DNA from 3 places in the Terribacillus saccharophilus genome. Region 2 is predicted to be linked to each of the others. Evidence: riboswitches for the same ligand, from Rfam matches in the RefSeq annotation. Region 2 holds a riboswitch; each other region holds the start of a gene.
The links. A riboswitch is a leader RNA that binds a small molecule or an ion and turns the genes downstream of it on or off. The one in region 2 is predicted to bind S-adenosylmethionine.
Positions count from the first base shown of each region.

Region 1: linked by a shared signal. The riboswitch ahead of GZ22_RS13880 (MetQ/NlpA family ABC transporter substrate-binding protein) and the one ahead of GZ22_RS05230 (LLM class flavin-dependent oxidoreductase) in region 2 are both predicted to bind S-adenosylmethionine.
Region 3: linked by a shared signal. The riboswitch ahead of GZ22_RS01445 (iron-containing alcohol dehydrogenase family protein) and the one ahead of GZ22_RS05230 (LLM class flavin-dependent oxidoreductase) in region 2 are both predicted to bind S-adenosylmethionine.

Region 1 is NZ_CP008876.1:2,768,333-2,779,104, reverse strand. Features, by position in the region: gene GZ22_RS13920 (amino acid ABC transporter permease) at 1-369, opposite strand, end outside; gene GZ22_RS13915 (basic amino acid ABC transporter substrate-binding protein) at 450-1,259, opposite strand; gene GZ22_RS13910 (M20/M25/M40 family metallo-hydrolase) at 1,471-2,715, shown strand; gene GZ22_RS13905 (HesB/YadR/YfhF family protein) at 2,754-3,050, opposite strand; gene GZ22_RS13900 (DUF47 domain-containing protein) at 3,236-3,853, shown strand; gene GZ22_RS13895 (inorganic phosphate transporter) at 3,867-4,865, shown strand; gene GZ22_RS13890 (methionine ABC transporter permease) at 4,907-5,569, opposite strand; gene GZ22_RS13885 (methionine ABC transporter ATP-binding protein) at 5,566-6,579, opposite strand; gene GZ22_RS13880 (MetQ/NlpA family ABC transporter substrate-binding protein) at 6,592-7,401, opposite strand; SAM riboswitch class I at 7,496-7,603, opposite strand; gene GZ22_RS13875 (cryptochrome/photolyase family protein) at 7,755-9,176, shown strand; gene GZ22_RS13870 (MerR family transcriptional regulator) at 9,247-9,573, opposite strand; gene GZ22_RS18635 (hypothetical protein) at 9,770-9,910, shown strand; gene GZ22_RS13865 (glycerophosphodiester phosphodiesterase) at 9,947-10,759, opposite strand.
Region 2 is NZ_CP008876.1:1,011,754-1,022,525, reverse strand. Features, by position in the region: partial or broken gene GZ22_RS05265 (oxidoreductase) at 1-121, opposite strand, end outside; gene GZ22_RS05260 (MMPL family transporter) at 205-2,412, opposite strand; gene GZ22_RS05255 (response regulator transcription factor) at 2,518-3,171, opposite strand; gene GZ22_RS05250 (sensor histidine kinase) at 3,172-4,140, opposite strand; gene GZ22_RS05245 (MetQ/NlpA family ABC transporter substrate-binding protein) at 4,564-5,376, opposite strand; gene GZ22_RS05240 (methionine ABC transporter permease) at 5,397-6,062, opposite strand; gene GZ22_RS05235 (methionine ABC transporter ATP-binding protein) at 6,028-7,059, opposite strand; gene GZ22_RS05230 (LLM class flavin-dependent oxidoreductase) at 7,056-8,459, opposite strand; SAM riboswitch class I at 8,550-8,652, opposite strand; SAM riboswitch class I at 8,780-8,885, shown strand; gene GZ22_RS05225 (acyl-CoA dehydrogenase family protein) at 8,957-10,108, shown strand; gene GZ22_RS05220 (aldo/keto reductase) at 10,150-10,772, opposite strand, start outside.
Region 3 is NZ_CP008876.1:272,471-283,242, forward strand. Features, by position in the region: gene GZ22_RS01405 (MFS transporter) at 1-20, opposite strand, end outside; gene GZ22_RS01410 (ArsR/SmtB family transcription factor) at 25-1,068, opposite strand; gene GZ22_RS01415 (NUDIX hydrolase) at 1,143-1,646, shown strand; gene GZ22_RS01420 (DoxX family protein) at 1,670-2,032, shown strand; gene GZ22_RS01425 (tetratricopeptide repeat-containing glycosyltransferase family 2 protein) at 2,098-3,174, shown strand; gene GZ22_RS01430 (DUF456 domain-containing protein) at 3,244-3,726, shown strand; gene GZ22_RS01435 (DUF3817 domain-containing protein) at 3,756-4,049, opposite strand; gene GZ22_RS01440 (carbon-nitrogen family hydrolase) at 4,144-4,926, opposite strand; gene GZ22_RS01445 (iron-containing alcohol dehydrogenase family protein) at 4,923-6,017, opposite strand; SAM riboswitch class I at 6,097-6,199, opposite strand; gene GZ22_RS01450 (pyridoxal phosphate-dependent aminotransferase) at 6,306-7,484, shown strand; gene GZ22_RS01455 (MBL fold metallo-hydrolase) at 7,524-8,654, opposite strand; gene GZ22_RS01460 (metal-dependent hydrolase) at 8,668-9,294, opposite strand; gene GZ22_RS01465 (DUF4385 domain-containing protein) at 9,353-9,808, opposite strand; gene ddlA (D-alanine--D-alanine ligase) at 9,953-10,772, shown strand, end outside.

The DNA.
Region 1 (10,772 bases), 1.7 Mb from region 2:
CGCAGCTTCCCGCTGCCCTTTATCGATGGAATTGATACCAGCACGGAAGATTTCTGCAATATAAGCTGCAGAATTCAATGCCAATGCAACAATCAATGATATAAGCGGCTCCGGCGGCTTAATGAAAATCGGCATGACCGCAAAGTGGATCAAAAAGATCTGTACTAACAGCGGAGTACCTCTAAAGATATTCACATACCAAATGAACGGCAGACGAAGTATCGGGTTGGACAAGCTTTTACCCATTCCGATTACTAATCCAATTAAAGCTCCAACAATGAATCCAATCAAAGACGCCAGAATTGTATATCCGAGACCTCTCATAAAGAAAGGTAAATATTCACTAATGATTTCCCATCTAAAATCCATTTCTCTCACCTCAGTATAGCTGATAAATCAAAACGTAAATATAGCGTAACGGTTATTGTCGTTACGCTATATGATTCTTCTTATGGCTGTGCGCTTTCGAGTGCTTCGATATCCGGAGTGCCTTCAAACCACTCTTGATAGATTTCCTCATACGTGCCGTTCTCCATAATCGCTTGGATGGCTTCATCTATTTTTTCTTTATGCTCGCTGTCTTTCGGAAGCAGCATTCCGTAATATTCCTGTTCAAAATTATCTTCATCTTCAATTAAAGTTAGGTTAGCATCAGGATTATTTTTCACATAATGCTGAGCTACTGCGATATCTGTCACTACAGCCTCTACGTCACCATTTTGCAAAGCCATCATAGTTGCTGCTGATGAATCGTACTTAGAAAGATCACTGCTGTTCTCCCCAACAAGTTTTTGTGCCGCTTCATCACCAGTCGTTCCGTTCTGTACGCCGATTCTCATTCCTTTGATATCCTCACCTGATTGGATATCCGTTCCTTCCGGTACAGCGATAACCTGTGTTGCTTCGAAATAAGGAGAGGAGAAATCATATGTTTCTTTTCTTTCATCCGTTATTGTGATGCCAGCCATTCCGCCTTGCAACGTTTCATCATCTACTCCGACAAGCATTGGATCCCAGCCAGTGTTTTGGAATTCATAATCTATTCCTGCTTCTTTCATAATCGCGTCTAGCAGATCTGCATCAAATCCAACAATCTTATCACCTTCCATGGATTCGAAAGGAGCGAAGGTGGCCTCTGTTCCGATAGTAAGCTTTTCCCCTTCACCAGAACCGCTTGATTCGTTATTAGATATACATGCACTTAAGAATAAAACACTAACAAGTCCAGCTGCTGCCATGAGCTTTTTTACCGATTTCATAGTTGATCTCCCTTTTCTATCTATATTGTAAACTTGCAATAAAATCTATATTTATTCATTCCGGTGCATTTATTTTACATAACATCTTATGCCTTGTAAATATAAAAATAGAACAAATCGTTACTTTTCGACTATTTACGCAGTTTAAATTGTCAGTATATTGCGATTTTGTGTTACAGTACACGTATACTACAGGAAAGCAGGGGAATATATGACATCAACCAGCAAGGTATTCACAAAGGAGTTCGAGCAGCTTCTGGATCTGCAGCAAGTACGTGACGCACTATATTTTCTAAAACAAGATAACGAGCAGACAACAAAGGATCAGATAGAAGTGACGGAAGTAGAGGCGCCTCCATTTAACGAAGAAAACCGCGCAGCTTTTTTCAAAGAAAAACTGGCGGCATTTGGCTTAGATGACTTGAAGACGGATGAAGAAGGAAATGTATATGGCATACGAAAAGGCAGCGGCAGCGGACCCACGGTTGTTATTGCAGCTCATTTGGATACAGTCTTCCCTGCTGGTACAAATGTGAAAGCAAAAGTCGAGGATGGAATCGTCTACGCTCCTGGAATTGGTGATGATGGTCGCGGCTTAGCAGTTTTACTTACTTTGTTGCGTACTTTGGAAAAAAATAAAATCGAAACAGAGGGAGATATCGTCTTCCTCGCTGATGTTGGCGAAGAAGGTCTAGGCGATTTACGCGGTATGAAAGCATATTTCCGGGACAATACATATGTGGATGGATTCATCTCTGTAGAGCCAGGTGCGCCTGGCGACTTGATTTATTGCGGTGTCGGCAGCAAACGCTATAATGTAACCTTTAAAGGAAAAGGCGGACATAGCTTTGGTGACTTCGGCACATCAAGCGCCATCCATGCAGCTGGACGCGCTATAGCTGCGTTAGCAGATCTGACCGTTCCTGAAGATCCGAAGACAACATACAACGTCGGCACGATTCATGGTGGTACTTCCATCAATACTATTGCCCAACATGCAGGATTCCAGCTGGATTTACGCTCTGTTTCCAGCGAAGCTCTTGCAGAGTTGGAGGCTAATGCACTTGCAATGATTGAAGAAGCAGCACAGGTTGAAGGTGAAGCACGACAACAGCCGGGCAGCATTTCAGTTACGACAGAGCTGGTCGGAGACAGACCTGCCGGCAGCCAGCCGAAAGATGCCCCGATTCGTCATATTGCACTGCAAGCGGCCGAAGTTCTTGGAATTGAGGTTGAACGGGAAGAACCACTTAGTACCGATGCAAATGTACCGATCAGTCTGGGTATTCCTGCCCTCACACTCGGAGGTGGCGGTAACAGCGGTGGACACCATACGCTGGAGGAGTTCTTCGATCCGACTGATGCTTTTTACGGGCCACAGCGAATTCTGCTTGCCCTGCTTGGAATGGTTGGCGTTAAGGATGGCGCCGCACCACTGCTTCCTATCCGAAACTAAAAATGAGCAAGAGCCTGTACTGGCTCTTGCTCATTTTTTCAATTATGCGGAGGATATTCGTATTGAATATCGTCCCATTTACGTGAATACTTAACGCTCAAGTCTACCCCTTCAAAATACCATGCATCTGAGCGTTCGACGAAGAATGTGATACCTTGTACTTCCTCGCTTGTAATTGGATCATTTGGCTGTTCCGCGGAAATGCCAAGTGAAAACCCTTCTATAATGCCGCCCATCCCGCCATAGCGAACATAAAAACGCACAGCACTGCCAGGTTCAAGGTCCATTTCTTGAACAAACCAGTTTGATGCGGGCTTTGTAATGGAGATCTGCATAATTTCACCCCTTCTATACAACTATAACAAATAGTGACAAAGTGTACCTCATTCGACAAAAATCAAATGAAAACATTGATAATTATTAATAAAAAGTTTACAATCTCTAGAGGATAGTTTACAAAAAATTATCATTATATGTTCCCAGGAACAACCCTATTCAAACACCATTCGGAGGTTTTGTAATGTTCAAGAAGAAACAAGACAAATTCTCTTTGCTTTTAGCCGATATAGCAAAGAATATTGATGAGACTGCTGACTTTTTTGTTACGTATAAAGTAAAAGATGCAGCGAGTTTATCTGAGTTCTCCAATAAATTGAAGGAATATGAGACAAAAGGTGATCAGCTTGTACATACGATCATCAAGGAATTGAACCATGCCTTCATCACGCCGATCGAACGCGAAGACATCCTTCAGCTGACGAACAGCTTAGACGATGTTCTTGATGGAATAGAAGAATTCTCAGGAATGATGGATACATATGGTATTTATTCTTCCGATAGCTTCATCGACCAATTTACAGAAGAAATCCGTTCCTGCGCAAAGGAAATTTTGATTACAATCGATTTGCTTTCTCACAACAAACTAAAAGAAATCCAGGAGCATGCAATCAAAATCAAGGAGCACGAGCAGAACTGTGACACGATCTTCCGCAAATCCTTGAAACAGCTCTTCCAGAACGAAAAAGATCCAATCAAGGTAATTCAGTACAAAGAGTTGTACTACATCCTGGAAGAAATTGCTGACAGCTGCCAGTCTGTTGCGAACAATCTTGAAACAATCATCATGAAGAATTCGTGAGGCGTAAACAACAATGGATGTTTTATTAGTATTAACTATTCTAACCGTCATTTTCGCTCTTGCATTCGACTTCATCAACGGATTTCATGATACTGCCAATGCCATCGCCACATCTGTTTCGACGAAAGCATTGAAACCAAGACATGCTATCATCATGGCTGCAGTCATGAACTTCGTTGGTGCTATGACCTTTACTGGAGTTGCTAAAACAATCACTAGTGATATCGCAAATCCCAACGACATTGTCAACGGCTCTGTCGTTATCCTAGCTGCCCTGATTGCAGGGATTGCATGGAACTTGATTACGTGGTACTACGGTATTCCGAGTAGTTCTTCACACGCTATCATTGGTTCTCTTGCAGGAGCAGTTATTGCATCAAGCGGATTTGCTATTCTTAATGTAGACGGATTCTTGAAGATCCTGCAAGCATTGATCATTTCTCCGATTTTGGCTTTTGTTGTAGGTTTTATTTTATATAACATCATTAAGCTGATTTTCCGAGAAAAGAACTTACCGAAAACAAATAAGAATTTCCGTCGCGTACAGATCTTGACTGCTGCACTGCAATCATTCACCCATGGTACGAATGATGCCCAAAAAGCAATGGGTATCATCACGATGGCGTTAATCACAGCAGGGCTGCACACAACATCTGATATCCCGTTCTGGGTACAGGCAGCCTGTGCAACTGCGATGGGTCTTGGAACTTCAATCGGTGGCTGGAAAATCATCAAAACTGTTGGCGGTAAAATCATGAAGATCCGTCCAGTGAACGGCGTTGCTGCCGATTTGACTGGAGCGTTCATCATTTTTGGTGCCACTTACATTCACTTACCGGTAAGTACAACGCACGTTATTTCTTCCTCCATCATGGGGGTTGGTGCAGCTCACCGACGTAAAGGTGTTAACTGGGGTACTGCTAAGCGTATGGTCATTACTTGGTTCATTACTCTACCGATCACAGCTTGTCTGGGTGGTCTGATTTATTACATCTTGAACATTTTCTTTTAATATAATGAAAAGCACGCTTGGATTAACCAAGCGTGCTTTTTTTAATCTTTTCGCAAGCGTCGTGCCAACACATTTCCAAATGTCTGCATTGCTTGTACAAGTATAATTAGGATGATGATAACGACATACATAACAACAGGCTCGAAACGCAAGTGCCCATACTGATATGCCAAATCTCCAAGACCACCAGCACCGACAAGTCCTGCCATTGCTGTAGCCCCAATTAAACCAATGGTTGCAATCGTCAGACCAAGAATCATTGTTGATCTGGCCTCTCTTATAATGACGCTCCAAATGATTTTAGTTGTGGAAATTCCCATCGATTCATAAGCCTCGATGACTCCTTTATTTACTTCAAGTAATGCTGATTCCATTAAACGTGCAATATAAGGCGCTGTATAGACAACGAGCGGAAGGATAACTCCTTCAACACCTATTGTAGTTCCGACCAAGGCTCTTGTCAGAGGCAAAAGCAAGAACAAGAGGATGATGAAAGGAATAGATCGGATAACGTTAATAATCGTATTCACGATGGAATAAAATATTCGGTTCTCTGCTTGGCCGCCTTTTCTTGTCATGACCAGCAAAATGCCTAACGGCAGCCCGATAACGATTGAAATAGCCAATGAAATATCCGTCATCAGCAGCGTCTGCCAAAACGCCTCGGTGATGTCAGTGCCCCATTCTGTCCAGAACTCTATCATGACGCCACCTCCTCAACCGTTACATGCTGCGACTCCAAGTACGAAATTGCCTTTTCCACTTCTGCCGGATCCCCTTGCAAATGGATAAGCAATTTACCAACGGAGCTAGCTTTCAGCTGATCGATTCCGCCTGCCAGTATACTTGGAACAACTTCAAATTTCTTCGTGATCGCTGCAAGAAATGGCTCATTCGAAGCTTCTCCAATAAACGTCAGTGAAACGAGACGCCCTGTAGCAGAAAGTCCTTTTTTCACACTGTCTGGAACTTGGAAATTCGCGTCATCAAAGACAAATTTCCGTGTCTGCGGATGCTGCGGTTTGGTGAAGACATCAATAACAGATCCTTCTTCCACCAGCTCACCATGATGCATAACACCAACACGATCACATATACGCTGTATGACATCCAGTTCATGTGTGATTAAAAAGATAGTGATGCCAAGCTCCTTATTCACTCGGAGCAGCAGTTCAAGAATGGATGACGTCGTATTCGGATCCAATGCACTTGTTGCTTCATCACTTAACAGCACTTCCGGTTCTTGGGCAAGTGCTCTTGCGATAGCTACCCGCTGCTTCTGACCTCCTGATAATTGGGCTGGATAGACATTTTTCTTTTCTTCCAGACCTACAATCTTCAGATACTTATCAACACGTTCCTTGATTTCATGCTTCGGCACTTTACTCAGCTTCAGTGGTCTAGCGACATTCTCGTATACTGTAGCTGTTGTCAGCAGATTAAAATGTTGGAATATCATTCCGATTTTACCTCTTGCTTTACGAAGCTGCCATTTCTTAAGCTTAGTAAGATCTACGCCGTCGATGAATACTTCGCCTTCTGTGGGACGCTCCAGTAAATTGGCACAGCGGATCAGGGTACTTTTCCCTGCTCCGCTGAATCCGATTACGCCATAGATTTCACCTTTATTGATTTTCAAGGAGACGTCTTTCAACGCCTCCACTTTCTTTTTACCAGTGGTAAAGGTCTTCGATACATTTTTCAGTTCAATCATACTGCTTCCCCCTTACCAGCTTGGAACGACAGATCCTTGGAATTCATCTTCCACAAACTGTTTAACTTCATCAGATTGGTAGATTTCTTGAATTTTCTTCACCACTTCATCGTCCGTGTTCGCTGATCTTACAACAAAGTAGTTGGACCATGGGTTGTTTTCTGATTCCTCTGCAAAGATAGCATCATCATTGATATTCAAGTCAGCGCCCATTGCAAAGTTCGTGTTGATTGCTGCTGCTGCTACTTCCGGAAGCTGAGCTGGCAGCTGAGAAGCATCCAATTCAACGATTTCCAGGTTCAGTGGATTTTCTACAACATCTTTAGCCGTTGCAGAGTTCTCTGCTTCTGGATCCACTTTCAATACTCCTGCTGTCTCAAACAATTTCAACGCACGATATTCGTTGGCAGGATCATTCGGTACAGCGATCTTGTCGCCTTCCTTCAATTCGGAAATATCCGAAATCTTATCAGTATAGATACCCATTGGGAACGTAAGTGTCTTAAATACTTCTTTTAGTTCATAACCTTGATTCTTTACTTGATCTTCTAGGAAAGGAAGTGTCTGATAGCTGTTCGCATCCAGGCTTCCATCATCTAACGCACTGTTTGGTGTATTGTAATCATTGAATGTTTTAATTTCTACATCAATACCTTCATCAGCTGCTAGTTCTTTCACTTTTTCCATTACTTGCTCATGTGGTCCACCGCTGACGCCGACTAATATTTTGTCATTTGCTAGTGCAGCAGATTTATCATTGCCGCAAGCCGCTAAGAATAATGCTAATAATCCGATAAGTCCAAAGCTTAAGATTTTTTTCATGTTGCTCTCCCCTTTTTTCTTCGCTGTCATCAACTACAATAAAAAAGCGCCTCTCTAGATTAAGAGAGGCGCATGGTATACGTATGCACTAATTCTCTTATCTCTCAGTACAGCTTTCGCCGTCTGCAGGAATTAGCACCTAGATCATCGATCTGGTTGCCGGGCTTCATAGGACCTGTTCCTCCGCCGCTCTTGATAAGAATTTCATTATACTTTTGTTGTTGATCTGTTTGTTACTTTACCTTCCAATCTAGTTATTGTCAATATAATTTTAAAATTTATAGAAAAATCAATCTGGTTTGCTCTTCACCCTGGCAGGGTAGCGAAGAGAAAAACGGAAAGTAGGTAGGCATTTGGCTACATTTGCAGTATGGTTCCGCAAAGATTTGCGGTTGCATGATCATACCGCTTTAAAACAAGCGATTGATCAAGCTACAGAGGACGACAGGATTCTACTTCTTTTCCATGTTAATCCGGATTTGAATGATAGTTTCTCCCCCCGCTATGATTACTATTATCATACATTGAAACAATTTGTAGACACATGCGTACAAAAAGAATTTCCCGTGCATTTTATTGCTGGAAAGACAGAATCTGCTTGGAATCAACTGATTGATACATGTAACGATTTGAAGCGAGTCTACTTCAATTATGACGAAGTTGGTTTTGGCCAAGAACGTGATGATCAAGTAATTCGCTATTTAAAAAAGAAAGATATTGATGTCTGCACATTCCTGGATCACCATATTCATCATGCTTCGGATATCCTGAAACAAGACAATAGCCCATACAAAGTATTTTCTGCTTATTTCAAGCAGTGGCAACAAGCTGAAAAACCTCAGATTCAAAAAGTCGATGAGGATAAATTGATGCAATATGTAATCGACCGGCGAGACGATTTTAAAAAAGGGCAAGCTGCTTATGAAGAACTTCTAGATAAGATGACGGATAAATGGCGCTATGCCGGTGAAAAACAAGGCTTAAGACGCGCTGAAAATTTCGTTGATAGAAGGATGAAAGAATATGATAAAAAAAGAGATATTCCTTCTGCAAAAGGTACAAGTATGCTTTCTCCTTATCTACGTACCGGCGCCTTATCATGCAGGACACTTTATCAAATGAGTCTGGAAAAGTTGCATAGCCATAAAGGTACAGCTGGCTATGAGACATTCATCCAGGAGTTGGCTTGGCGGGATTTCTATCACATGATCTATCATTTCTATCCCGAGACGAAGGATAAAGCCTTTCTCCCTAAATATCGAGATTTAGAATGGAATCAAGATAAAGCGATTCTGGAAAAATGGAAAAACGGTGAAACTGGATTTCCAATTGTTGATGCAGCCATGAAACAGGTTAGAAAGATTGGTTGGATGCACAATCGGCTTCGGATGATTACCGCATCCTTTTTAACGAAAGATCTGTTAATTGACTGGCGTGAGGGAGAGAAATACTTCTCAGAAATGCTTATTGATTATGATGAGGCATCGAATATCGGTGGTTGGCAATGGGCATCCTCGACAGGCACTGACGCAGTACCTTATTTTCGAATTTTCAACCCAGTAAGGCAATCCGAACGATTCGACCCAGATGGTGACTTTATTAAAAAATATCTACCGGAATTAAAAGATGTACCGAGTAATTTCATCCACACGCCGGAAAAGATGACCACAGAACAGCAGCAGCAATATAATTGTGTCATTGGCAAAGACTATCCAAAGCCTATCGTCGAGCACAAAACACAGCGAGAACGGGCGTTGGAATTATTCAAGCAATAATAAAAAGCCGGATGATAAACCATCCGGCTTTCCTGTGTACAAGGCCTCCCAACACATACGTACACACACCTTACTCTCTCTGTATACCAAAGCGGGCGTTGATTTGCCCTCGCAGCATTTGCTGGCGACTCTCTCGTTCCGCTTCTTTCCTCTTGTCTCTCAGCATCTGCTGACGAATTTCGAAGGTTTGCACACCCTCTTCCCTTTTGTTAGCGATCTCAATCAATTGCTCTACATCCGAAAAAGAGTACTTGCGATTTCCCTTCGCTGAACGTTCAGGAAAAATGAGCTTGCGTTCCTCGTAATAACGAATTTTTCGTTCAGTCAGACCAGTCAGTTCGCTCACAATGCCTATTGTGATAACTTTCCTGTTCTTGTAAGAAGGCTCGTTACTCATCTGTTCACCTCATCACCATGTGCTGTTACTACACATTATACCGTATTTATCCATTCATCCTAGTGTTGTGTGAGGAAACCTTACAAACAACAAAATAGTTCGTCAGCATCGTTAACATGTTTGATGCAATTTTTTTCGGCTATATGTATACTGATCGTAACAGCAAAAAGGGAACGCAGAAAGGAGCGTCAATCACGTGGCACTTGATCAGGAAGCCCTTGATTTAGCCAAACAGATTGTAGAACTCGACCTGAAGCGCGATGAGTGTTGGGAAGATCTTGCAGCACTTGCAGGAGACAGAGCATTCGAATTGCTTCGACTCGTTCAGAATAGATGACACGAAAAAGGAGACCTGTAAAAAGGTCTCCTTTTTTTATTTCACATAATTTGGATAATCCGTGATGATTCCGTCAACACCAGCTCGAATTAAGGGCTGTACTTCCCCAGGTGCTCGAATTGTCCAAGGCATAATCCGCATTCCACGGGAATGAATTCTGCCAACTAGCGTATCATCCTGTGTGACATTCGTAAAATGCGTATTTACATAGTCTGCATAAGTAGCTATTTTATCAAGTTTACGATTTGTGAGGTCTGCACTTCTTGACGTCAGTACACCAAGCGGAACATGCGGCAATAGCTGGGACAAATACGCAATTGATCCGAAATTGAAGGATTGCAGAATTACTTCCTCGTAAATTACATTAGCTAGTTCATATTTTTCCAGCAGCTCAGCTACAGCTTCCTCTATTCCATCGTAAAGTTCTGGTGACTTTAATTCGATAAGAAACTTTGTTTTCCCTTTATATCTTTTAATTACATCCTCTAACAACGGGATACGCTGACCTTCATACACAGAATCATATCCAGCGCCTACATCATAAGACTGCAAGGCGGTAAACGCGAGATCCTTCACATAAGCAGCTTCTTCGGGTGCATCGACAGCTGTACGATTGATCGACGTGTCATGTATGACGACAAGCTGTCCATCCTTTGTCATTTGCACATCCATCTCGATGAAATCTGCTTGCATCTCTACAGCCAAATCAAAAGCTGCGATTGTATTTTCAGGTGCAAATCCGGAAGCACCGCGATGAGCGATGACAGGCAGGATACAATTTTGAACGGATTGACTATCAAGCGACCTTGTAGTGACGGACTCGTACGATGGATTAATCTGATTCATCATTCGGATCATCTCC
Region 2 (10,772 bases):
CTTCTTCAGTTGTCAAAGCTCTAGGTGTTTTAGAATCCTCATCAAATGGAATAGCGGATGGTGCCACTGGCTCTGCTGCATCTTCTGCTTTACGTCCCGCATGAGCGATCTGGATACCGATTAAATCAATTTAATGAACAAACTCAATCACAAAACAGACCAATGTAAATGCACATGGTCTGTTTTTTTCAGAAGATTACTCCATTAATTTGTCTTTAATTTATTTCCTTGAGCAGATACGTTTTCATTTTGTTCACTTAGTTTTTTAGACAACTTATGTCCTTCAATATCTACATTAGGAATTATCTTATCCAGCCATTTAGGCAGGTACCAAGTAGCATGTCCCATCAGCTTCATTATTGCCGGAATAAGTGCCAGGCGAACGATGAAGGCATCAAACAACACGCCGAATGTCAGAGCTAGTCCCATTGACTTGATCATCGTATCTCCCGCAAAGATAAATCCAGCAAATACAAAGATCATGATTAAACCTGCAGCTGTTACGACAGGACCACTATATTTTAGACCTGCTAAAATGGATCTGACCGGATCCTTGGTGATTGTATATTCTTCGTGCATGCGACTAACAAGAAATACCTGATAGTCCATTGCTAAACCAAACAAAATACCGATAACCAGAATTGGCAGGAATGCCAAGATTGGTCCTTCTTGCGGAATACCGAGCAAGCTATTAAGATATCCATCCTGCAAAATGAACACGGAAAAACCTAATGTCGCAGTCATAGTAAGTAAGAATCCAGCTACTGCTGTGAGCGGCACTAATAAGGAACGGAATACAATCATTAGCAAAATAAACGCAAATCCAACAATGATTACACCAAAGGTAGGTATTGCATCATTCAACTTTTCAGCAATATCAATATTAATAGCCGTCAGACCAGTAACTCGGAATTCAATATTCTCTCCACCATCATTTAGCGAGAGCTTTCTGATATCATGGACAAGGTCGGCTGTGCCACTATCATTTGGACCTGTTTCTGGTATTACGTTAACGATTGCATACTTCCCATTTTCATTAGGCATGGCTGGTGTTACTTGGCTTACATTATCCAGTTTGCCAATCTCTTCTGTTGCTTTTTGGAATTGCACTGTCTGATCACTGCTTGTTCCAGAAGCATCAACCAAAACAGCTAAAGGTCCGTTAAAACCTTCACCGAATCCATCCGCTAGTAAATCGTATGCTTGTCGTGCCGGATCATCTTCTGCTTTCATGCCATCGTCAGGTAAGCCTAATCGCAGATCTGTAGCCGGGATGCTGATTATTACCAAAATCACGATGCTGATAATCGCAACAATCAAAGGCTGCTTTGTAACGAATCGTCCCCAAGCGTTCGAGTCAGTTTGTCCTTTTTGATTTTTGCTTGATTTACTTAGCAGACGGTTCTTCTTATCGATTCTTTTGCCTACAAGGGCTAAAACAGCAGGACCAGCAGTAATGGAAACTAGTACTGCGAAAAGTACACTTAATGCAGCCGTAATCCCCATTGCTGCAAGGAATGGAATACCGATTACAGTCAAACCACACAAGGCAACAATAACTGTCAGCCCTGCAAATATTACTGCTCCACCAGCTGTACCATTTGCTCTTGCAATAGATTCGTTAATCTCAATACCATCTCTTACCTGCTGTCTATGTTTTGAGAAGATGAACAGCGCATAATCTATTCCAACAGCTAAGCCGATCATGACGGAGAGTGACAAACTGAATGATGTAATGTCGAACATACTTGCACCAATCAGCGTTACGCCAATGCTGGCAACCAAACCAAGTATTGCGTTCAATATCGGTAATCCGGCTATGACAAACGATGCAAAGGTGATACTTAATACGATGAAGGCCATTACGATCCCAATTACTTCGGAGATTCCACCGATTTCTACTTCAGACGGTATGATTTCGCCTTTCATTGCAACTTGTAATCCTTCGTTCTTGGCAATTTTAATACTTTTTTCTGCATGTTCTAACGAAGATTCCGGAACATCGGCGGCAGCTTCTTTATATGTGATATCAGCATAAGCAACAGCTCCATCTACACTAACGGTCTGTGCTTCAAATGGATTTGCTGCAGATGCTACTTGGTCATCTTCCATTATCTTATCAAGCACGTCGCTGATTGCTTGCTGAGAAGATTCAGATGTTAATTTCTCGTTACCTTCTGCACCAAACACAATTCTTAACGACCCAGCATCCGATCCACTTGGGAATTCTTTCTGCAATAAAGCATTTGCTTCCTCAGATGGTGTTCCCGGTATACTCATATCACCGGAAAAAGACGGTTTTAAAAGAAATGCAGAAATAAAGATGATTGCAATTAAGGCAATCCATCCTACAAGAACAGTCTTTTTATGCAATGCACTCCATTTTCCTAATCTATATAACAATGTTGACATAAAAATCTCCCTTCTAATTTTAGAACCTGAACGTCTTACTCCATTCATATTAAAGGGAGAGCAAATAAAAAAAACGTACGTTTGGGCAGTACGTTTTTAAAAAGTCTACAATTTATTATAGTTAAGGTGAATCAACCCAGATTCAATGGCTACAGCAACTGCTTCCGTGCGGGAATCCACACCCAATTTATTAAAGATAGCAGTTAGCCTTGATTTTACTGTCCTTTCTGAAACACCTATATCAAAAGCAATGTCCTTGCTCGTCGTCCCTCTGGCAACTGCTTGAAGAATAATGATTTCCATTCGAGAAAGCTGGACCTTTTCTTTTATATGTTGCCTTTTATCCTGATAATCCCGGATTCTCTTCATCATGTCCTCTCCTATGAGGGTCTCCCCATTCATAGCAGTATCCATAGAATGAAACAAAGATTGGAGGCTGGTATCTTTTAGAAGGTAACCTTTTGCACCTAAAGCAAATCCTTCTGCCAGCAATTGATCTTCATTATAAGTTGTGAGAATGATAATAGGCAGCTTAGGATGCGTAACTGATAGCTTACGAATTGCTTCCATGCCGCTCATGACAGGCATGTACAAATCCATCAGTATTATATCGGGTACTAAATCATTTACAAGCTGGATTGCTTCTGCCCCATGTCCAGCTTCGCCTATGGTTTTATAATTTTCATTTGTTTCAATAAGCAATTTTAGACCTTCTCTTACGACTACATGATCATCTACGATAAGTACTTTATACGTCATTTAATCCTCTCCATTCTCCGGAATACTGACCGTCACTGTTGTACCTTCCCCCAATGTGCTGCTAATGCGGATCTCTCCGCCTAAAATCCTTACACGTTCTTTCATACCAATTAAGCCGTAATGCCCTTGTTTATTTGAAATCTCTTCTGTGTCAAAGCCAACACCATTATCCTCAACTTTTAAACGGATATGTGTATCCAAAGTGCTTGTAATAGAGATAAACACTTCACTTGCCTTGCTATACCTTGCGATATTCAATAGGCATTCACTGACGATTCTGGATAGGTGCTCCGTGACTTTCGGTGATTGTGACTGCATGACTCCATAATCCAAACTGCAAGGTATAGCGGTTGCAGTCGTAAACTGTTGGGTATTCTCTCGCAAGATATACTCCAAGTCGATATTTTCTTCGTGTAAACGTAAGTCATCAATTACAATTCGGGAATCTGCCAATACGGAGCTTGCACCTTTCATAGCCAGTTGTGCTATTTGCTGCGCTCGCTCCTGATTTCCACTAGTGAGGTGAGCATTTATTGCTTCGAGCTGCATCTTAATACCGGCAATTCCTTGTGCCAGCGTGTCATGCAAATCGCGTGCCATTCGCTGTCGCTCACTATACAGCGTTAGATTTTCCACCTGGTGATGTGCCTCTTCCAGTTCCTGCAGAATTTGTTGCGTTCTTATTCTTGCATTTACCTGTTTAAAGAAGATTGCAGCATAGGCAACAATTATTAAAGTAGCAGGAATAACGATAACAAAGTAGGTAAACAAACCTTCATTCGGAATAATGATGACTGATGCAATAATAGAAAGACCTGATAATATTACAAAGAACGCAACTCTGTTTCTCCCAACCATCCCTACTAGCTGACCTAAGAGCAAGGGAAACAATGCAATAATTGTTACAGAAACGTTGTACATTAAAAAGGCACTTCCATACACAATTAATCCTTGGACAACAAAATACATCCAAGCTCTCCTCGGCAGGAACCTATTTGAAAACCAATATAACGTACTAAACATAATGATCAGCAAACTAAATGAAGTGCAATGCAAAACAGAACTTCCCGATACAATTTGTATAACTAAAGAAGCAGTAAAAGTAACAAAGATCCAAATTAACCCTGGTATCCTTGCTGCGACCATATTATTGTTTTCTTGTTTTATATTGTTTTGAGTGTACACATGATTATTCATCTATTTTCTCCTAAAGATATCCTTAAGAATAGTATGCACTATACTAGGATGTTCTGTCTTTCCCGTTCGGGCACTTCACTCTAGAATACTTATTCTTTCGTGTACTTCTTTTTAAGAAGTATCATGAACCATTTCTATAAGCTTACATCTATTAAGCACAAAAAAAGAGAAGGAATACCCTTCTCTCTTCATACATTACTCCATCCATTCCGGCTTATGAAATTCTGTAAACTCTGCCTCAATCACCTTAGCAAATTCCTCCGACTCTACTGCTTCCTTTATATCTTGAACAAATTGTTCATCTTTGTTTTCTGTTGAGACAACTACTCGGTTCTGGATATCCTCCGGCAATTCGTCAAGTGCAAGTGCAGTCGCTAAGTCGATGCCAGCTGATATAGCGAAATTCCCGTTAATAGCAGCTAAGTCGACAGACTCCAATGTACGTGGCAGCTGGGCTGCTTCTACAGGTTCAAAATTTAATTTTTTCGGATTGCTTGTGACATCTTTCTCAGTGACGCGCAGTGGATCAGCGTTTTCATCGATTTCTATTAGACCGTTATCTCTTAGCACAGTAAGACCGCGCCCCAGATTAGTCGGATCATTAGCGAGTGCAACTGTGCTACCGTCTTTTATTTCATCCAGTGACTTGAATTCATTTGAATAAATACCGATAGGCGCTGTGGGAACTGTAATAACGCTAGTCAGATCCATATTATTTTCTTCGGCAAAGGCATCCATATATACTTTGTGCTGAAATAGATTAGCATCTAGTGAACCCGTTTCCAACGATTTGTTCGGCTGCACATAGTCGTTGAACTCCTTTACTTCCACTGTATAACCTTTATCCTCTAAATATGGTTTTACGCCTTTTTCAAGCATGTCGCTATATGGAATGGTTGCGCCTAAAACGATTTTTTTATCGGCTGAAGCACTGCTTTCTCCGGAACCGCAACCTGCTAAGACTGCCGTGAATATTGCTGCAAAAAATATTAGAAGAGCTTTTTTCATTATTCCATCCCCCTGATAATTCATCTTTTTGATACGACTCTTGCTACAAGATCGCCTAGGTATTGAACAACTTGTACGAGTACAATCAGCACGATAACCGTAGTGAACATAATTGTATTATCATAGCGATAATATCCATACCTTATTGCCAAATCACCTATTCCGCCTCCGCCTATCGTGCCGGCCATCGCTGAATACCCGATAAGACTAATAGCTGTAATGGTTAGTCCTGTTATTAAGCCAGGTTTGACTTCCGGAAAGATGATACTTTTGATAATCATCCACGGAGAGGCACCTACTGCAATAGCAGCTTCAATCACACCCTTGTCTATGTCCCTGGCTGAGGACTCTACGATTCTTGCATAAAACGGTATAGCCGCAACAGATAAGGAGACAGAGGCAGCTAAAGGCCCAATGGTCGTATTGAGAAGAAATTGCGTAAACGGCAGTAAAAAGACAAGCAGAATGACAAAAGGAACGGATCGAATGAGATTGATAATCAAGCCTGCTACTCTTTTTACTAGTACGTTTTCTAAAAATAATCCGCGATCTGTTACAAATAATAAAATCCCAAAAGGCAATCCGATCAAGATCGCTACAGCTAAAGCGATGGAGACCATTAAAAGCGTTTCAAGAAATGCTTGGTTCAATTCAGGCAAGATGGCGATTACGCGTTCCATCATCAAACACCTCCACCTTGCTTACTTTGTCTCTGAGATAAGCAATTGCTTTATTTACTTCCGCTTCATTTCCGTTCAATTCCATCACAAAAATCCCTAACGGCTTGCTTTGAATATACTCTACCTTGCCGTGTAGAATATTACCGCGAATAGGAAAGGCCTGCAGCATGTCTGATACAACTGCTTCTGCAGCGATACTGCCTTTGAATTGGAGCCTGACTAACTTTCCATTGATCTCTCCTAGTAATTCTTCCGGAAGGTCAAAATTAAGCACTGTTTGAATAAAAGATACTGTCAACGGATTAGCAGGATCGGAGAAGATATCATAAGTTGACCCTTGCTCAACCACTTTTCCATCCTGCATCACTGCACAGCGGCTGCATATCTCTTTTACAACCTCCATTTCGTGTGTAATGACAACGATGGTCAAACCTAGTTCTCTGTTTATTTTCTTAAGTAAAGATAGAATCGACTTTGTCGTACCAGGATCCAAGGCAGAAGTAGCTTCATCACATAAAAGAATTTTCGGCTGATTTGCAAGCGCCCGTGCAATACTGACCCGCTGTTTTTGACCGCCGCTAAGCTGTGCTGGATACTGATCTCTTCGATCCTCCAGTCCCACCAGGGCAAGCAGCTCCTCTACTCGCTGTTTTATTTGCTTTTTGTCTGCTCCTGCAGCTCTTAATGCAAATGCTACATTTTCAAATACTGTTTTAGAGGAGACAAGATGAAAGCCTTGAAAGATCATACCTATTGATTGTCTGGCTTTTCGCAGATTCTTAGGCGACAGCTCATGCAAATTAACTCCATCAACAAAGACCTTTCCCGACGATGGCTTTTCCAACAAGTTGATGCAGCGCAGCAATGTACTCTTGCCTGCTCCGCTGTAACCAACGATTCCAAATACTTCACCAGCTTCAACAGTTAATGTCACATCATCAACGCCAATGATTTGCTTGCCCTTGTTGATGTACTTCTTTGTAATGTTCTCCAGTTTTATCACCTTTCTTCTCCCTCTCCTGTCGGTATTTTCACCGGTCTATAATTACTTGCAGGATGCCCAGATGGAAGTCTGCTTGATTCATAGTCAAACAGTTTCTCTCTCAAAGTACCTGTTTTATAAGACTGTTTATAAAGCCCGCGTTCTTGAAGAATCGGGATAACTAGATCAATAAAAGACTCGAGATCTCCTGGTGTAACAAGATGATTCAAATTAAAACCATCAACTCCTGATTCCACGAATTGATGCTGGATAGCATCTGCTACCTCTTGGGGATTCCCGACTATCAAACTTTTGTCAGGCGTATCGAATCGCTTCAATGCTTCGCCTACTGTCAGCTGCTTTGATGCATCCTTAGTCAACGAGGCTGCTTTATAGTGGCCACCTTCAGTTGTTTTGCCATATGTAAATGGCTCGTCAGGATCTAACTCTTCATATTCGGATATGTCATAGCCACTTGCGCCAAATTGTGCCTTGGCTGCATCTGAACTCCAATGACTCGTGTATTCCTGATATTTTTGCTTTGCCTCTTCTGTTGTTTTTGCTACAATGACGCTCAAGAAGGAGAAAATTTTAACATGATCTGGATTCCGTCCATGCTTGGCAGCTCTCTCCCTTATATCCTCTGCATAATAACGGATACGTTCAGGCGTAGGTCCTCCAACGAATACACATTCGGCATGTTTGGAAGCAAATTCCCGCCCCCGTTCGGATGTACCGGCTTGATAAATGACAGGCGTCCGCTGCGGCGAAGGCTCACTCAGATGCGGTCCCTCAACCTGGAAAAATCGACCTTCATGATTGATTTCATGCACTTTTTTAGGATTTACTAGAACTTGATTCTGAATATCTTCAACAACTGCATCCTCCTCCCAGCTGCTTTCCCATAACTTATAAGAAACCTGCAGGAATTCATCAGCAATCTCATACCGCTCATCGTGTTTAATCATGTCGGTCAAGCCAAAGTTACGAGCAGCATTCGGTAAATAGGAAGTCACAACATTCCAAGCAACTCTTCCATTTGTCAGATGATCCAATGTGGAAAAACGTCTCGCATTCCCAAATGGCGGTTCATATGTAGTGCTTACCGTAACCGCAAATCCAAGATTATCCGTAACACTGGCCATTGCTGAAACCAATAAAGCAGGGTCGTTCAAAGGAACCTGAAGGCCGTCTCGAATAGAAGGAGCTTTACTATTACGATAAACATCATATACACCTAGCACATCGGCAAAAAAAATCGCATCAAACTTACCGCGCTCCAATAGCTTTGCCAGCTCAACCCAATAATTCAAATCCTTATACTGCCTATGACGCTTACTCTCCGGGTGCTTCCATAATCCATGCGAGTTATGCATTGCACTATTCATATCAAATGCATTCAAAATGATTTGCTTTCCCATTTTTATCCCTCCATGTTTACAAATAAAAGACCCCTTCTCGGATAAGAAGAGGTCTTACTTAGTCGACGCAGGCGTACAACGTCCACTCTCTTCTCATCTTTCAAGCTAGTAGCTTGCTGGAATTGGCACAGTACTGCAGCAGTCTGTTGCCGAGGCTTCAAAGGGCCAGTCCCTCCACCTCTCTGGATAAGAAATGCTTATTGAATTAAAGTTCAATATACAGGACAGTACTTTGCCTGTCAATCAAGTTTTCTAAATTAAATATATAATTGACAATATTCCGTATATGACTTATATTTATGCCGACAACCGAATAAACAAACTTATCTAGAGTCAGGGTAGGAACTGGTCCAGCGACCCTGCAGCAACCGCTTGTTTGAAGTAAGGTGCTAAGTCCAGCAGACTGACACGTCTGAGAGATGAGAGAGAATGCTTACATAAACCTCACCTCTTTCTCAGGAAAGAGGTTTTTAATTTAGTTGATAAGGAGAATGATAATGCGAGATACCGCCGAAAAAACGAAAGTATTTGATCAAGTGATACAGCAAGCAAGAAACCTTTCTGAAGAATTCAAGCTACGTGCAGCTCATATTGATGCAAGCGGTGAATTTCCTTATGATAACTTCCAAGCTTTAAAAGAGAACGACTTCTTGTCGCTGACTGTGCCAACGGAATACGGGGGCAAAGGATTAAACCTTGTAGAGTACTTACAAGTTCAAGAGATACTTGCTCAAGGCGATGCTCCTACAGCTCTGTCATTTGGCTGGCAGCTAGGTATTGTACTGGAAAATGCCGAAAGTAGAAAATGGGATGAACAAAGTTTTCAAGATCTTAACAACAAAATCGTACATGACAAAATTCTTCTTAATTTAGTACAAACAGAAAACGCTACAGGCAGTCCTTCAAGGGGAGCAGCTCCGAGGACGACTGCAAAACTGGAAGGTTCAAAATGGCGGATCAATGGTCGTAAATCCTTCGCTTCCATGGCTGTTGCTTTGGACTACAGCATTGCCACCGCCACTATACTACCTTCTGGAAACAAAGGCTTCTTTTTGATCGATCACTCTCTAGAAGGAGTCTCAGTGGAGGAAACATGGAATAGCATCGCAATGAGAGGAACAAGAAGTGATGATTTGATTTTGGAGGACGTGCTTGTGGATCAGGATGCTTTGCTTGTGGAAGAGAACAAAGGCACTTCCACTCCAAGAGGCTGGTACTTACAGATTGCGGCTGTGTACCTTGGTATAGCTGTTGCTGCTAGGGACTACACCATTCAATTTGCTTCCGAATTCCAGCCGGTTTCCTTGCCCGGTCCAATTAAAGATGTCCCAGAGGTTAGAAGAAAAATTGGTGAAATAGAACTCGCACTCTTCAATGCCAGAGAAGTACTTTACTCTACCGCTAGAAAGTGGGTAGAGCATCCTGAAAAGAGATTTGAAATGAGTCCGGATTTAGCTGCCGCTAAACATATTGTCACCAATAATGCTAACGAAGTTGTGGATCTGTGCATGCGTATAGTTGGAGCCAGAAGTTTGTCTGCAGACAACCCGCTACAGCGACATTTCCGTGATGTGCGGGCTGGATTACATAACCCGCCTACTGATGATGCGGTAGTTTATTCGCTGGCGGATGCAGCGCTTCGTCAGTAAAAAACTCCTGGATCCCATAGTGGATCCAGGAGTTTCTCTATTTACCAAGCATATGCATACGGTGCCGAGCCGCCTGGACCTGGGAAAATCTCATCCAGCCGTTTTAAAACAGAATCATCTAGATTGATTTCCAGTACACGTAACGTACTTTCAAATTGTTCAACCGTACGCGGCCCGATAATTGGCGCTGTAACAGCAGGATTAGCAAGCTGCCAAGCCAGGGCAATATTATCCTGTGTTTCTCCTAATTCCTCACTCAGTTGTCCGAACTGTTCCAATTGCGCTCTCTGCGCATTGATTTTATCACCAATCTTATCACTTCGACTTCCCGGCATTTTTTTGAGAGCATTCCGTCCGAGCAAACCTCCATCCAGAGGACTCCAAGTAATCATTCCTATTCCAAGTTGTTTCGCTGCTGGCAGTACTTCTAATTCTGCAAAACGACAGTTCAGATTGTATTTATGCTGCTCCGATACCAGCCCTAAAAAGTGTCGGTTCTTTGCAGCATTTTGAGCGTTGGCAAGCTGCCATGCTGCAAAGTTACTGGAGCCTACATAGCCTATCTTTCCTTGGTTGATTCCTAATTCAAACGCTCCCCAAAGCTCTTCCCACGTTACAGCTGGATCAATATGATGCATTTGATACAATTCGATATGTTCCGTTT
Region 3 (10,772 bases), 740 kb from region 2:
GTAATTTTCTGCACAGTCATGTGATTACTCTTCCAAAAATGACTGCAGCTCATAATCTAGGGAAGCAATACTATCTTTATTTGCGTAGTAAACCTGCTTGTCTGATGCGATAAGTCCGGCAGATTTGAGCATCTTCAAATGATGGTGCAGTGTTGATTTTGCAACGGGAAGCTGCTCCGTTAATTGTTGTAGCGTATGTTCACCTTCCATTAAACGTTTTAGCAAGTGGAGTCTTGTTGCATCACCCAATGCCTTATACTTTCTTACAAGCATCGTATCTGGATTATATCTGTTTTCTGGATCGATGCTATTAGAGTGAATTGGGTAATAGAAAACCTTTGTGCCAGGCAGGTCTGCACTGATTGTCCACGGCCTGTAGTGGAAATGCGGGATAAACAGGACCGTATTGATTCCATCATCAGGTTTGTAGCTTGTACTATTTGTCACCGAGCGTATAAAGGTCAGTTTATCCATGGAGACAAGCTTTTGTTCTTTGTTCGAGATATCTCTTTCCAGCATATCCTGCAAGAGTTTCTCCTGTGGTCTGATTACTTCTTTGAACCATTTTTTCATAACAGAAATCAAGTGTTCTTTCAGGGAGGAAATATCTGCATTGGCAATAAAAGCGATATAATCCGGAAAGAAAGGGTTGTCTGAAGTCACTTCTTGCAAAGTGGTCAAGGAGCTTTCATGTCCCTGAGCAGCCCGCGTTCGATGTTTTTCAAACGCGCTTCCGATGTAGGGAAGACTCTGTTTTCGCAATGTCTGTTCCGGCATGTTCGAGACTTCATCTGTCCATTCATCTAAGGTTGTGGCATTTGAGTGGTGCAGCAGCTGTAGAAGCGTCTTCCAGGTGTTACATTGATGAATCTTATGCAGTTCAAGCTGAAGCTCATCTGAAAAGTCATTTTCGGGATCATCCCACATCTTTTCCACGTGTTCAAGCGTCCCAGCTAAGGAAGCATTTGTGACAGCGGCAATTCCTAATGCGGCTTCCCATAGTAACGATGTTTCAAAACGAATGGTATAATCATGTTTTGCTTTAAAACCTGTCTGAATTATCTGCATATCTATCACCTCGTAAATAATTCTATATTATTAGAATATTATATTCAATAAAAATCGAACAAAGGAGAAGATAAATGTATCATCGTGCATTCGGCGTATATGCTGTTATACATAAAGAAAACAAACTGCTTGTCATCCACAAAGGAAGAGGTCCATATATTAATCGCTTTGATTTACCCGGAGGAAGTCTGGAAAGCGGGGAGGGTTTGCTAGATGCTGTCATTCGTGAAGTGAAGGAAGAAACGGGTTTGACTGCATCAGTGAAGAAGCAGATTGGCGCTGTCGATTTTAAGCTTCCGTGGCAGTGGAAGGATTTTACCCATGTCCATCATACAGCGGTTTTTTATACAGCAGAGGTAAATGGAGAAATACAGATACCAGAACAATTTGCAGGGCAAGATGCGCTAGGTGCAGAATGGATGCCGTTTGAGAAATTGTTGGCTGCGAACAGCTCACCTTTGGTCATTCAGGCAATCAAGTGGTTATTGTCTTCAGAAGTGCCGTTAGAAACAGTTGTCTATTCAGAGTGGGAAATAAAAGAGGGGAGTTTTCAGGAAGGAGATCAGGGTATTAGATAAGGAAAAAAGAGGGTGCAGCTTAGGTGAAAAAAGTAGGATTGTATGTGTTCAGTCTGATGTTTATTGTGGCTGGTATTTTGCATTTTGTATTGGATGATGGTTTTGTTGCCATGCTGCCCGCGTATGTACCGCTGCGCTATACATTAATATACTTAACTGGCATTGCGGAGATTCTCCTGGCTATTGGACTACTTGTACCTGCTACCAGGAAATTAACAGCTATCGTTACTGTTATCTATTTAATTGCGATTTTCCCGGCAAACATTTACAGTGCCGTCTATGATATCCCGGTGCCGGGCTTTGAGGAGACAGACCAAACCCTACTTTATATACGACTTCTTGCACAACCAGCACTTATCTGGTGGGTTTGGAAGGTTACGAGATAAACGTATTTGCAATTCCTCGGATGGCTTCGCATATAGTGAGAATATCATGTATGCCGAGGTGACCTATGCGTTCCATCAGTTTATGTATGATCGTTAAAAATGAAGAAGAGGTACTGGCCGGCTGTTTGGAAAGTGTTCGTGATTTAGTGGATGAGATCATTATCGTGGATACAGGCTCCACGGATCGAACAAAGGAAATTGCAGCACAGTACACTTCGCGTATGTTTGATTTCAAATGGATAGATGATTTTTCCGCTGCTCGAAATTACAGCTTCAGTAAGGCAACGGGAGAATACATTATGTGGCTTGATGCGGATGATGTGCTGCTAGCAAAGGATCAGGAAGCTTTCCGTTCTCTATGGAGTAATTTGACCCTTGATGTGGACGTCGTATCGATGTTGTATCATACAAGTTTGGATGATGAAGGTCGTCCGCTTTACTTGTATAGAAGAAATAGAGTCGTGAAGCGTAGTAAGAATTTCCGCTGGCGTGGTGCTGTACATGAATACTTGGAATTTGGGGGAAATATTGTGGATTCGGATATAGCTGTCACACATCGAAAAAGCGATAAAACTTTTACGATTTCAGACCGCAATTTACGTATCTACGAGTCCTATGTCGCTTCTGGCAGGGAACTGTCGCCTCGCGATATGTTTTACTATGCAAATGAGCTAAAGGATCATGGAAAGTTTGAGCTTGCCAAGTCTTATTATATGATGTTTCTTCAATCAGAGAAGGGCTGGGTAGAGGACAATATACGAGCGTGTCAATATCTGGCGGATTGCTGCAAGGCTGAAAAAGATATGGATGGGTATCGTACTAACCTCTTTCGTTCATTCCAGTATGACCGACCGCGGCCGGAATTTTGCTGTCTAATTGGTGACTTGCTGACAGAAGATCGTAATTATCATGCAGCTGCTTATTGGTATGAGCAGGCTTTGGATTATGAAGGGAAGGAACTGCCAGGCTTCAGTGTACCTGCTTATACGACTTGGTATCCGTATTTGCAGCTGACGCTATGTTATTCTCGAATTGGTCAGCTTGAGCAGGCAAAATCAGCCCATGAAAAAGCTGTTTCCTTTAACCCGAATCATCCAAGTATCCTTCATAATACAGCATTCTTTGAGAAGCTCAGTCTTTAATTTCCTTTTACTGCTTCATATGTCATAATACGTACTATCAAGGTAAGATGTGGAGGATTAGTTGTGGCATTGGATATAATTGCTTGGATTATCATTGCGGTGGCATTCATCGCTAGTTTTGCGGGAATTGTTTATCCCGTTATTCCATCTCCGCTAATGTTATGGATTGGATTCTTAGTTTTTCAGTTCATGCTCAGTGATGGAGATTTGTCTGTATTCTTCTGGGTAGCGATGGTTATCTTGACGGTCATTTTGATCATCTCAGATATTATCGCCAATAGTTATTTTGTTAAAAAATTCGGCGGAAGTAAATGGGGCGAGCGAATCGCAGCAATCGGTGTCATTGTTGGTTCCTTTATTATCCCGCCTTTTGGAATCATTGTCGTGCCGTTCGTTGCTGTGTTTGTGACAGAGCTTGTTCAAAGAAGAACACTGAAGGAAGCTATCTATTCTTCCATCGGCTCATTGCTGGGCTTCCTTGGCGGATCGATAGCAAAGATTGTAATTCAATTGATTATGATTATCTGGTTCTTTATAGCAGCTTTCGTATAAAAAAAGCGAGCATCTCTGCTCGCTTTTTCTTATGCGTATTCTGTTTTCTGCAATCGCATATCTAAGATGTAATAACCGAATGGAATGACGGATGCGATCAGAGCTAAAATTGCCCACTTCATTCCCCAGCCAACTTTCAAGGTCGTGTAACCGGTCCAAATGACGTACAGGACGAATAAACCGCCGTGGATGGCACCTATGTAGGTGACGAAAATCGGTATATCCATCATGTATTTTAAAGGCATTGCCATGAACAATAACAAAAGCAAGGAAGTCCCCTCGAGAAACCCGATGATACGGAACCATTTCAATGTCGCTTGCATGAAAGCCCTCCCAAAAACTATTTATAAATAGTATAAGCAAGCTTGCCCCTATTTACCACTCATCGGGAGAACTTGTCATAACATTGTCAAAATATCATGTTACATCATAGATGGACGGGCGTCTGTCCTGGAATACTGGGATACGGTTTCGCACGTCATCAACTTGGTCAAGATCTGCTTCGCCGTACAAAATTGTCTCTGCTTCTCCTGCCTCAGCGATAATTTCGCCCCATGGCCCAATGATCACACTGTGCCCGGCAAATTCATTGGCAGGGTCACTTCCTGCGCGATTACAAGCAACGACGTAGCATTGGTTCTCAATTGCCCGGCTGAGCAAAAGCGCGCGCCAGTGATCCAGTCGAGCTTTCGGCCACTCGGCAACGACGAAGAGCACTTGCTGATCGTGGATCATATGCGTGCGGATGAATTCGGGAAAACGGATGTCGTAACAGATGACACCAGCTGCTCGTTTATTTCCGATGGAAAAGGAAGCGGATTTGTCACCTTGGTTCAGAAACTTCTCTTCGTCCATCAATCGGAATAAATGAGCTTTATCATATTCATGGAGCAGCTCACCTGCTGGTCCGAAGACAAGCATCGTATTATAAACACCAGTATCGGTCTGCTTGGCGATGGAACCAGCGATAATATATTTTTGATGTGTTTTAGCTAGTCTGCTGATAAAGCGCTTTGTCGTTTCTCCCTCGGTATCACTTATATTATCGAGTCTTGTCAGGTCATAGCCGGTTGTCCAAAGCTCAGGCAGCACGAGGACATCGGCCTTTTCCTGTGCCTCATTTATTAACTCTTCCACTTTTCTGTAATTGGCTTCCGGGTCACCAAAAACGATATCATGCTGAATCAAAGCGAGTTTCATTGGGTCACTCCCTTATTCGCCGCAACGAATGTCTCAACACTTCGCATGGCTTCGACTACTTTTTCTGAATCGGATACATGCATGAAATGAATGGATTCACCTGGAGCGACAGCGCCGTCTGCGGCAATTTTCATCACCTTGTCCAAATCTTCTTTTACACCAAGTTCTTTAAGTACAGTTGGTAGTCCGAGTTTTTGATAAATCGGAAGCAAAGTGCGGATCTCTTCGAATTTCTCTTCCAGTGCAAGCTGAACAAGGATACCATAAGCTACTTTGTTTCCGTGCAGCTGCTCATGTGTTTCGGCAAGTCTTGTCAGTCCGTTATGAATGGAATGTGCGCCAGCAATTCGGCCATATTCATCACCGAAACCGCCAACCATACCGCCAGCCATAATGATCGTTTCTGCAACGCGGAGAAATGCACTGTCAGCACGTTTGCTTTGCAATGAACAAATAGCAGCATCTCCTTCGGCAATAAGGATATCCCGGCATAACTTCGCTGCGTTACGGGATATTTGGACAGCAAGCGGCTGATCAGTCATGTTTTCGGTAAGTGCATCCGCTTCGTACCACTTGGCCAATGTATCGCCAATTCCGGCAATTAGATAAGGCGCAGGTGTCGTAAGCAGAAGCTTCGGCTCGACTAGCAGCATAAATGCGCTGCGTGGGAATACGGTATATTCAACGAAATTACCTGCTTCATCATAAAAAACGCTAAGCGAAGCCCATGGAGAGCAGTTAGAAACAATTGTCGGAATTAAGATGACTGGAAGACCTGCATCATTAGCAGCGGCTTTGGCAGTATCCAACACTTTTCCGCCGCCAACACCGATTATGAATTGAGCAGCTTCGTCAGCTGCGATACCTGCAAGTCTCGCTGCTTCTGCATGTGTGCACTGGCCGTTATAAGCTACGCGTTTCACTGGCAAATCGATCGGATCCAAGAATGGGGAAGCAGCTTTCCAAGAAGCATCTCCGTGAATAAGCAACCCATTGGTCCAATTCAATTCCGAAAGCTTCGCTGGAAGGCTTTCCAATATATTATCCTCACAAACGTAATAATTCGGAGCGCCTTTTATGTTGATGGTCATGTTGTCACCTCATTGATTTTTTACATAAAAAAACTCTTCCAAGCGTATCTGGAAGAGGGAAAGGCCAATGTTATCCGTCCCCTTATCCCTCAGCATCTCGCTGTTGGAATTAGCACCGTGTGCAAATGCACCGGTTGCCGGGCTTCATAGGGCCAATTCCCTCCGCCTTCTCTTGATAAGAGTGTGTGATTCATGTATGATTTGTTCATTATCGCATTCTATTTCCAACACTGTCAAGATTGGTAATAGTCAGAATAGGAAGTGCGACACAACAGGAGAGTGAGTAAGATGGATTTTCCGTTTTCGGATGCATTAAAGCGATTGCCGGAGCAGTTTTTTGCCGGCTTAGTACATAAAGTAGGTTTACTTGAAAAAGAGGGGCACGATATCATCAAGCTAGGACAGGGGAACCCTGATCTGCCGACGCCGCAGCATATCGTTGAGAAACTAAAGGAAGCTTCTGATAATCCGGCTTATCATAAATATTCACCTTTCAGAGGGTTTGATTTTCTCAAACAGGCAGTCTGTGATTTTTATGATCGGGAATACGGTGTGAAATTAGATCCCACAACAGAAGTGGCCATCATGTTCGGCTCTAAAACAGGTTTGGTGGAAATCAGCCAATGTCTGTTGAACCCAGGTGACTTAGCACTGCTTCCGGATCCCGGGTATCCCGATTATATGTCCGGCATCGAACTGGCACAAGCACGGACATCGCTCATGCCATTAACAGCTGAGAATGACTTCCTGCCTGATTATGATGCTATATCTGATAGTGATCTAGAAGAAGCAAAGCTAATGTTCTTGAACTATCCGAACAATCCGACTGCTGCAACAGCAGATCAGAAGTTCTTCGATAAAACAGTGGAACTGGCGAAAGAGCATAAATTCTGTGTGCTGCATGATTTTGCTTACGGTGCACTTGGATTTGACGGAGAAAAACCACAGAGCTTCCTGCAATCAGAAGGCAGCAAAGAAGTCGGCATTGAAATGTACACCTTATCCAAAACGTATAATATGGCCGGCTGGCGCATTGCCTTTGCAGTTGGTAATGCATCTGTGATCGAAAGCATCAATCTGATCCAGGACCATGTTTATGTAAGTTTGTTTGGCGGTATGCAAGAGGCTGCTGCTTATGCCCTGACAACGGATCAGACATGCGTGGAGGAATTGGTTCATACGTATGAAAGCAGAAGAGATGCTTTCATCGGTCATTTACGCGCTATCGGCTGGGATGTACCAGAACCAAAAGGAACCTTCTTCGTTTGGCTGCCAGTTCCCCGTGGTTACACATCTGAGGAATTCGCTGATTTGCTGCTCGAAAAGGCACATGTTGCAGTCGCACCGGGTAATGGTTTTGGAGAATATGGAGAAGGATACGTTCGTGCAGGATTGTTGGATACAGAAGAAAGATTATTGGAAGCAGCGATGCGAATCGAAAAGCTTGGTATCTTCTCAAAAGCATAAGAAAGAGCCAGTCCCGAGTGGGACTGGCTCTTTTGTCTGTTAGGTTGACACTGCGCAGCGATTTGGGCCGGATTCGATATCGGCTTCGTCTGTGCTGTCAATGACGGCTTTTCCTTGATTTGTTTCTCGGATCAGCTGGTAACTATTCGGCTGCTGGGCAGGTATACTATCCAAAACGGAGGAAGCAAATTCGCCAGCATCTTGCAGCTGCAGTCTTGGATTATTTCTGTATAGATCCTCCATACGTGCTTGGACTGTGCCATCCGTTCCGATCTCTGCCAGCTCGGAAAAATGGGAAGGAAGGACAATCAAATCCAGCGATAAGAAAGGGTATTTTTCATATAAAGTGTTGTGAAGATCCTGTACCCATTGCTCTGCTTGACCAGCTAAATCCGGACGGCCGATCGATTCGGTAAAGAGCGTATCTCCAGACAGCAGGAATGTGTCATCTACGACAAAGCTGATGCTTCCTTCTGTATGACCTGGTGAGGCAATACTGCGCATGCCTTCTTCCGTTTTTCCGAATGGAATCGTCTTACCGTCGTGTAATGGAGAGAAGGTGAATGTCGCTTCTTTTCCATCATCAGCCGGGAACCAATAAGTCGCTCCTGTTGCTTCTGCCAGCTTCCGTCCGCCGGATAAATGGTCCGCATGAAGATGGGTATCAAGGACATGTTTGATCGTCCATCCGTTTTCTTTCGCAAAGGATGTATAGACTTCGGTGAACCTTGCCGGATCTACTACTGCTGCTTCGCCATTGGAGACGACCATGTAGGAAAGGCAGCCTTTCCCAATACGCATGAATTGATAAATCTTCCCGCCATATGTGAGGTCGCCGATTTTACGGGGACTAAGCGTTTCTCCCCAAGCCTGCATGCCGCCAACGACATGGACGATATTATCCATTCCTGCTGCTTGTAAGAGGGAGACGGCTGTCTGAGCGGATTTGCCCCGATAGCACATGACATAGACAGGGTCATGTTCTGGCAGTTCTTTACGAGCCTTATCTGGGTCTGCTTTGATAGTGGCAAATGGAATATCATATCTTTTAACGCTATCAACATCAATTGACCATTCCTGAACATCCGCTTCTTGCCGGATATCAAGCAAATGAACGGTATCTTTTGCTTTTATTTTTTCTGCCAGTTCTGCTGTGTGCAATGGATTCATGCAATCGTCTCCTTTAGAAATCTTTTTTGATTATAGGAAGGAGCAGTTTGACTCCTTTCTTATTCACAGGGAATATCCTGCTGTCTGCGAGCAGGTGGCTTGCATAACCGGCTGTGCCGGCAAGCTGTGTGCCGAATAGGGCAGTCTCTTGTTCAAAGAATGTCATCAATATGTAGAAATAGATCAGCCCGATCAAGGAGTGAGTGTAAGATCGGTGAGCTAGGAAAGATGCAATCCCGATATAACATCCGCTCATGACCACCCAAGTATGCCCTGCATACAACCCGGTCAGCAGAACAGCGATGCCTGTAATCAGCAGCATGAACTTCTTATTGATTACGCGGGAGAGAACCATAATTCCTGCCCCGATTGCTAACCCGATATAACGATCTTGGCCGAATAAATTCCACATACTATATAGGATGAGCAATAATCCGATAAAAATTGTAATATTGCGGATGGCTTTATGTGAAAATGTAATTCGGTTAGAGAGGAGACCTCCTGTATCCAAATCTGGTACAAGAGCTGCGACTGCTGCTGTACAAGTCATTGTGACCGTCACAGCGCCTTCAGCATTCAATGCGGTGGCACTGGCGAAACCTGCGCCAGCTCCAATTAATAGATGTGTGATTCCTTTCATTCTAGCTGTGCCTCCAAAAGTTAGTCTTTAAAAGCATACTAGAATCTTTATGTGATGGCTATCCGTATTGTTTCTGATGCGCTTTCTTTCGAGAAAGATAATCTTCATCTTCTCTTATTTCATCCCACTTTTTTTTGAAGATCTGTGCAGATGCTGCTTTTTCATCATCGATCTGCCGGTCATACCTTTCTGTCTTGTCCGCATCCTTATATTTCTTGCCGCCCTTATAATTAGCATAGCGACGAGCGCGGGTATAACCCATTTGAATGTATTTCCTAGCCATATCCATCCCGACAAAATCATCCTGCTTGCGATATTCCTCGAACATCTCTGAAATCTTCTGGCAGGATTCCTCTGCAATATCCGGAGTCTTGAATCGCCAATGAGGAAGGATCTCACTTTTATAAGGCTCCACCATCAGCACACCTTGCTCACCGCGGCCGACACGATATTTATCCGGGTGTTTGCGAAAATCAGTTGAGGCATCAAAATGATCGTAATAGCCCATTCCCATCCCCCTGTCTCTGTTGTTAATGTATATAGTTACCGAATGTGCTCCATGTGAAACGCGATTTTTTATTATGGACATAGGAGGCAGCCGCACACGTTTGTGATAAAATGAAAGTAATGGTCTCACGTTAGAAAGGAATGGTTACAGGTGGGTAAAACAAAAGTAGGAATCGTTTTCGGCGGAAAATCGGCGGAACATGAAGTATCCTTACAATCTGCAAAAAATATTGCCGATGCAATTGATAAAAATAAATATGATGTTGTCTTAATCGGAATCGATAAACAAGGGAAATGGCAACTGAATGACAAGGCAGACTATCTGCTGAACGCAAATGATCCGAAGAATATCGAACTGAAGCCTTCCGAGCAAGGTATCGCTGTTGTACCTGGTTTGAAAGAGAAACAGCTCGTCAATCCGAGTCAAGGCGCTGTCCTTGATCAAGTGGATGTTATTTTCAGTATCCTCCACGGTACACTCGGCGAGGATGGTAGCATGCAAGGAATGCTGCGCATCGCTAATTTACCGTATGTAGGCCCGAATGTACTAAGCTCAGCTGTATGCATGGATAAGGACATTGCGAAGCGTCTGCTAAAGGAATCTGGTATAAGAGTAGCAAATGGCTTCACATTCAAAAAACGCCAGCTTGGATCTATCCGTTATGAAGAGGTAGCAGAAGTACTAGGCTCTACAGTCTTCATCAAGCCTGCGAACCAAGGCTCCTCTGTCGGCGTGAGCAAAGCGAAAACCGAAGAAGAGTTCTACAAGGGCTTGGAAGAAGCTTTCCGCTACGATACGAAAGTTCTAGTCGAGGAAGCAATCGTCGGACGCGAAATCGAAGTAGCGGTACTTGGAAATGAAGAACCGATCGCTTCCTTACCTGGAGAAATCTTGCCAAAAACAGAATTTTATTCTTATGAATCCAAGTATATCGACGAATCAGGAGCAGAACTCGCTATCCCGGCTCAAC